Linked DNA regions of Ensifer sp. PDNC004. Each later gene encodes a partner of the first gene's protein in a complex. Links are inferred from orthologs where the notes say so. Each region holds a gene or a part of one and is shown on either strand. Other genes may lie near its edges. The genes, in order: nusB and rpsJ.

Region 1 (3,256 bases):
AACCCGCATGCGATAACGCCCAATAAAATGGTCATTTCGCATTACCCTCCGTTACAACCCGCGGACTCACTCCCGGCCGCAGGCCCCTCAAAACCGCGAATCACGCACCACCTCCTCAAGCAGCACCCCTCACGGCGCGGCCAGAGTGCGGTTGCAACGGGAGATCGTCAAGCCCCGAGAAACGCCACTGGCGGCGCCTCGTTCGCTTTAGATTTCAGGGGAATGGAAGCGTTAGGCGGCGGCCTTGCGCGGCGCCCGCTTCAGGAGCAAGAGGAGGATAAGGCAAACGATCGTCACCGGCCACACGACTGCGTTCAGCATGTCCCAGCCATAGGCGGTGAGGACCTTGCCCGAGGCAAACGACGACAGCGCCACGGTGGTGAACAGGATGATGTCGTGGAAGGCCTGGACCTTGTCGGCTTCCTGCGGCCGGTAGCTGCTGGCGACGATCGCCGTCGAGCCGATGAAGCCGAAGTTCCAGCCGAGGCCAAGCAGCACCAGCGCACCCCAGAAGTTCCAGAGCTCGATGCCCATATGCGCGACTGCGGCGCAGGCCATGAGCAAGAGCAGGCCGCAACCGACGATGCGTTCGGCGCCGAAGCGGCTGATAAGCATGCCGGTGACGAAGCTCGGCGCAAACATCGCCAGCACGTGCCACTGGATGCCGAGCGTGGCGAGTTCGGTCGAGAAGCCGCAGCCGATCACCATGGCGACGGGCGCGCCGGTCATCATGAAGGTCATCAGCGCGTAGCTGGAAATGCCGCAGATCATGCCGGTGGCAAAGCGCTGGCTGCGGACGATTTCGCCGAGCGGACGAACGGACTGATCGTGGTGGGCACTCACCATTGCGCCCGGCTCGGGCAGCCGCAGCGGCGCGAAAAACAGGGCAGCCACGAGGCAAATCGGCATCAGGACGACGAAAGCCCCGGCAAAAGAAACCGGCGCGAACAGGTCGCCAGCGAAAATGACGATCTGCGGACCGAGAACGGCGGAAACGATGCCGCCGCCAAGGATCAGCGAAATTGCCTTGGGCTTGTAAAACGACGGCGAAGCGTCGGCAGCGGCAAAGCGCAGCTTCTGTGTAAAGCCGTTCGACGAGCCGAGCATCGCGAGTGCGAAGGCGAAGAGCCAGAAATTCTCGCGGAAGAGTGCGACGGCGGCGAGCGCTGCCCCGGCGGCCGCGATTGCGGTCCCGCTCATGAAGGCGAAACGGCGGCCGATCAGGCGCGACAATACCGCAACAAGCACAACGCCCAGCGCCATGCCGACGTTGAACGCGGTGAGCGGCGCGGTGGCCAGCGACTTGTCTTCCGCCAGCATCTGGTAACCGGCGACACCGCCGACCGAAAAGCAGATGGGGCCGACGACGCCGAGCACGGCCTGCGCGGCGGTCAGGAGGTAAACGTTGCGGCGTGTTTCGCGAAGGGTCTTGCCCATGTCATCTGCAGCAGCCGCAACCATCGACCTTATTTCCTCGGTTCGCCGCGGACCTGTCGGGCAATGCGGTCGAGGACAGCATTGACCAGCTTGGGCTCGTCATCCGAGAAGAAAGCCTTGGCGATCTCGACATACTCCGTGACGATCACCGGAACCGGCACGTCCTTGCGCTCAAGCATCTCGAAGGTGCCCGCACGCAGGATGGCGCGCACGGTGGAATCGAGACGCGACAACGCCCAGTCGTCCTGAAGCGCCGAGCCGATCAGCGGATCAAGCTTGCGCTGGTCGCGCACGACACCGGCGACAATCGACCGGAACCAGGAGGGGTCGGCCTTCAGGTAGGTGTCGCCATCGACATCCTGTCCGAGGCGATGCGCTTCGTATTCAGCAACCACTTCGAGGACACCGGTGCCGCCGATGTCCATCTGATAGAGCGCCTGCACCGCAGCAAGGCGTGCTGCACCGCGCTGGTTGACCTGCTTCAGCGGTTGATCCGAGGGGGTTTTCGTCACTTTTCCGTGCCCAGTTTCTTCTTAAGTTCAATCATGGTCAGTGCCGCACGCGCAGCAAAGCCACCCTTGTCGCCTTCCGAGCGGCGCGCACGCGCCCAGGCCTGATCGTCGTTTTCGACCGTCAAGATACCGTTGCCGATCGCGAGGCTCTCGCTCACCGCAAGATCCATGATCGCGCGCGAGGATTCGTTCGCGACGATGTCGAAATGATAGGTTTCGCCACGAATGACCATGCCAAGGGCAACGAAACCGTCGTATTCGGTGCCACCTTCGTCAGCGCCGTCGAGCGCCATGGCGATCGCCGGCGGGATTTCGAGAGCACCCGGAACTGTTACGATATCATAGGTCGCCCCGGCTTCGTCCAGCGCATGTTTCGCTCCGTCGAGCAGAGCGTCGGCCATATCGTCATAGAAACGCGCTTCCACAATCAGGATGTGGGCTGCCGTGGTCTCTGCCATGGATCACCTGTCTTTGAGAATTCAGCGCCGGATGCGACCGGCCAAGGCGGCGGTCAAACCACGCCCGGCGTCGAATGGCAAGCAAATTCCACCACAGACGGCCTTTTGCCGCGTCCGGCGGCCGCCAATAACCAGCATCCTAAGCTTCGCGGTTCCTCCAATTCGGTCCCACCGGAGGGCACTGCCGCCGACCGGCGAAGACGGCAAGCCGCACGCCTTATTCGCACCCATACGCGGCCTCACAGCCCCTGGTGAAACCATCGCGCGATTGCGCCTAGATGGTCTCGCCGATGGATTGCAACACTAGGATGTATTCCTGTAACCATCGTCGCTAATTTTAGCGATCGCAGGTTGACGACGGGACGAACGCGCGACACGGATAGAACGTATTAGCGTTACCGCGACAACGGTGCGCCAGGGAGGACCATGTGACCGATACGAAAAAGCCGATCGTTAATCCCAAAAACCTGGAACTCGACCACTGGACGCAAGGCACTTTCTTCGAATCCCGCGACGTCGCCTTCGGCGCGCTGCTAGGCCTCAAGGATCTGGGCATCGGCTACGGTGAAGTGCCGCCGGGAAAGTCCGGTTGCCCGTTTCACAATCACCATGTCGAAGAGGAAATGTTCATTATCCTCGAGGGTGAAGGGACTTACCGCTTCGGCAGCGAGCGTTACGCGGTCGGCCCGGGCGACATTCTGGGCGCGCCTGCGGGTGGTCCTGAAACAGCGCATCACCTGATCAATACGGGCACAGTGCCGCTCAAGTACCTTTCGATCTCGACCAAGGCGGCAACCGAAATCTGCGAGTACCCGGATTCGGGCAAGTTCCTCGCCAGGACGCGCGGTA
Region 2 (3,074 bases), 160 kb from region 1 along the record:
GATGTTCTGGGCTGCGAGCTTGAAGTTGTTCTCGATCTCGGCGCCGCCGATGATGAGAGCGTTGGTGAGGCCGAGCGAGGCAAACACCCCGGCGAGTGCCTTGGTCTTGGCTTCCTTGGCAACGAGATCGTCGATGACGATGATCTCTTCAGCCTTCAGCTTGGCCGAGAGTGCATGGCGCAGGCCGAGAGCACGAACCTTCTTCGGAAGGTCGTGTGCGTGGCTGCGGACAACCGGGCCATGAGCCTTACCACCGCCGCGGAACTGCGGAGCGCGAGCGGAGTGGTGGCGGGCGCGGCCCGTACCCTTCTGCTTGTACATCTTGGCGCCGGTGCGCGAAACTTCCGCGCGGCCCTTGGCCTTGTGCGTGCCCTGCTGCTTCTTGGCGAGCTGCCAGCGAACGACGCGGGCAATGATGTCTTCACGGGGTTCGAGGCCGAAAATGGCGTCCGAAAGGGAAACCTTTCCTGCGTCCTTGCCCTCGAGGGTTTTGACGTTGAGATCCATTACTCGGCTCCCTTACTTCGATGCTTCGGCGCGCACAGCGGCCGGACGCGGAGCGCCTTCCGGGGTGCCCGACTTGATGGCGTCACGAACGACGATCCAGGCACCCTTGGAGCCGGGGACAGCGCCCTTGACCAGGATCAGACCGCGGTCTTCATCGGTCGATACGACTTCCAGGTTCTGGGTGGTAACGCGCGTCTGGCCCATGTGACCAGCCATGCGCTTGCCCTTCCAAACGCGGCCCGGGTCCTGGTTGGAACCGGTAGAACCATGCGAACGGTGCGATACGGAAACGCCGTGCGTTGCACGCAGACCGCCGAAGTTGTGGCGCTTGATGGCGCCGGCAAAGCCCTTACCGATCGTGGTACCGGTGACGTCGACGAGCTGACCGGCAACGAAATGGTTCGCCGTCAGTTCTGCACCGATGTCGATCAGGTTGTCCGCGGAAACGCGGAACTCGACGAGCTTCGCCTTCGGCTCGACGTTGGCAGCGGCAAAGTGGCCGCGCATCGCCTTCGGCGTGTTCTTGACCTTGGAGCGGCCAGCACCGAGCTGGACAGCAACGTAGCCGTTCTTTTCTTCCGTACGCTGGGCTACCACCTGGCAGCTTTCCAGCTTCAAAACTGTAACCGGGATATGCTCACCGGCGTCGTTATAGACGCGGGTCATTCCCACTTTCTGTGCAATCACACCTGAACGCATTGGTTCATTCCTCTTGAGAGTTAGTGACGGAGCGAGCCCCTTCACATCTCTGGTTTAAGGTTTCCTTGAGATCATCCGATCTTGAGGTCGCCCGTTTTTGGAAGCCGTTGGACCGAGGTCCACGTACCTTCCTTGTTTATTAAAGCTTGATTTCCACGTCGACGCCGGCAGCCAGGTCGAGCTTCATCAGCGCGTCAACGGTCTGCGGGGTCGGGTCTACGATGTCGAGAAGGCGCTTGTGGGTGCGCATTTCGAACTGTTCACGGCTCTTCTTGTCGACGTGCGGCGAGCGGTTGACCGTAAACTTTTCAATGCGCGTCGGCAGCGGTACGGGACCGCGCACGCTTGCACCGGTACGCTTTGCAGTCGACACGATTTCACGCGTCGAGGCGTCGAGGATCCGGTGATCAAACGCCTTGAGGCGGATGCGGATGTTCTGGCCGTTCATACGACTTATCCTTGTTCAGGTTACTTGCGGTTTCCGTGGAAAAACACGCAGTGAACTTCGTTTAATTTCGGCCAGTCCGCTAACTTTTCAAAGATCGGAGGGACAGGGTTTCCCCTGCCCCTTCCTATTTGAGCGGCCGTGGCCGGCCTGTCTTTCTGTGAGCGCACAACGCCGAAGCACCGTGCAAATCACGCGTGGGCGCCATTTGCACTATTTCGTCGTCTTCGGCAAGCCGTGCGACCAACTAAATCTTTCGGGGCGGGTATGTCCAAGGCGCATAGCACATGCGCCTTGTGTCTTCCCGCCCTCAGTCTCGTCGATTACTCGACGATCGAGGCAACGATGCCGGCGCCGACGGTACGGCCGCCTTCGCGGATCGCGAAGCGCAGCTTTTCTTCCATCGCGATCGGAACGATCAGCTCAACGGCAACCGTGACGTTGTCGCCCGGCATAACCATTTCCGTGCCTTCCGGCAGCGTGACGATGCCCGTCACGTCCGTCGTGCGGAAGTAGAACTGCGGACGGTAGTTGGTGAAGAACGGCGTATGACGGCCGCCTTCTTCCTTCGTCAGGATGTAGGCTTCTGCCATGAACTTCTTGTGCGGCTTGACCGAACCCGGCTTGCACAGGATCTGGCCACGCTCAACGCCGTCACGGTTAACACCACGGATCAGCGCGCCGATGTTGTCGCCGGCCTGGCCCTGGTCGAGCAGCTTGCGGAACATTTCAACGCCCGTAACCGTCGTCTTCGACGTGTCGCGGATGCCGACGATTTCGACTTCTTCGCCAACCTTGACGATGCCGCGCTCAACGCGACCGGTCACAACCGTACCGCGGCCCGAGATCGAGAACACGTCTTCGATCGGCATCAGGAACGGCTGGTCGATCGGACGCTCAGGCGTCGGGATGTAGGCGTCAACAGCAGCCATCAGCTCGCGGATCGCGTCTTCGCCGATCTTCTTGTCCGAATCTTCCAGAGCAGCAAGAGCCGAGCCCTTGATGATCGGAATGTCGTCGCCCGGGAATTCGTAGGACGACAGAAGTTCGCGAACTTCCAGCTCGACGAGCTCGAGAAGCTCGGCGTCGTCAACCTGGTCGACCTTGTTGAGGAACACGACGATTGCCGGAACGCCAACCTGACGAGCAAGCAGGATGTGCTCGCGGGTCTGCGGCATCGGGCCGTCAGCAGCCGAGCAAACCAGGATCGCGCCGTCCATCTGCGCTGCACCGGTGATCATGTTCTTGACGTAGTCGGCGTGGCCGGGGCAGTCAACGTGAGCGTAGTGACGGTTCGGCGTCTCATACTCAACGTGGGCCGTCGAAATCGTGATACCACGGGCCTTTTCTTCCGGAGCGGCGTCGATCTGGTCGTACGCCTTGAACTCGCCGAAGTACTTCGTGATCGCTGCGGTCAGCGACG

The links.
Region 2: the proteins of nusB (region 1) and rpsJ are in contact, whole or in part, in a solved structure (PDB 3D3B), measured with the Escherichia coli proteins. The link is inferred for Ensifer sp. PDNC004 from one-to-one orthologs.

What each region holds. Positions count from the first base shown.
Region 1 is NZ_CP070353.1:1,558,453-1,561,708, forward strand. What follows is about bases 209-3,147. They hold nusB (transcription antitermination factor NusB), read right to left. Parts: upstream 1,950-3,147; coding sequence 1,467-1,949; downstream 209-1,466. Other genes in these bases: JVX98_RS15845 (MFS transporter), read right to left, coding at 232-1,461; ribH (6,7-dimethyl-8-ribityllumazine synthase), read right to left, coding at 1,946-2,407; JVX98_RS15860 (cupin domain-containing protein), read left to right, coding at 2,836-3,147. Also shown: JVX98_RS15840 (sodium-translocating pyrophosphatase), read right to left, coding at 1-35; more of JVX98_RS15860, read left to right, coding at 3,148-3,256. UniProt on the Escherichia coli protein: Part of the processive rRNA transcription and antitermination complex (rrnTAC). The complex forms an RNA-chaperone ring around the RNA exit tunnel of RNA polymerase (RNAP).
Region 2 is NZ_CP070353.1:1,398,264-1,401,337, forward strand. Bases 1-2,757 are described here. They hold rpsJ (30S ribosomal protein S10), read right to left. Parts: upstream 1,655-2,757; coding sequence 1,346-1,654; downstream 1-1,345. Other genes in these bases: rplD (50S ribosomal protein L4), read right to left, coding at 1-507; rplC (50S ribosomal protein L3), read right to left, coding at 520-1,206; tuf (elongation factor Tu), read right to left, coding at 1,975-2,757. In the rest of the region: more of tuf, read right to left, coding at 2,758-3,074. UniProt on the Escherichia coli protein: Involved in the binding of tRNA to the ribosomes. Part of the processive rRNA transcription and antitermination complex (rrnTAC). The complex forms an RNA-chaperone ring around the RNA exit tunnel of RNA polymerase (RNAP).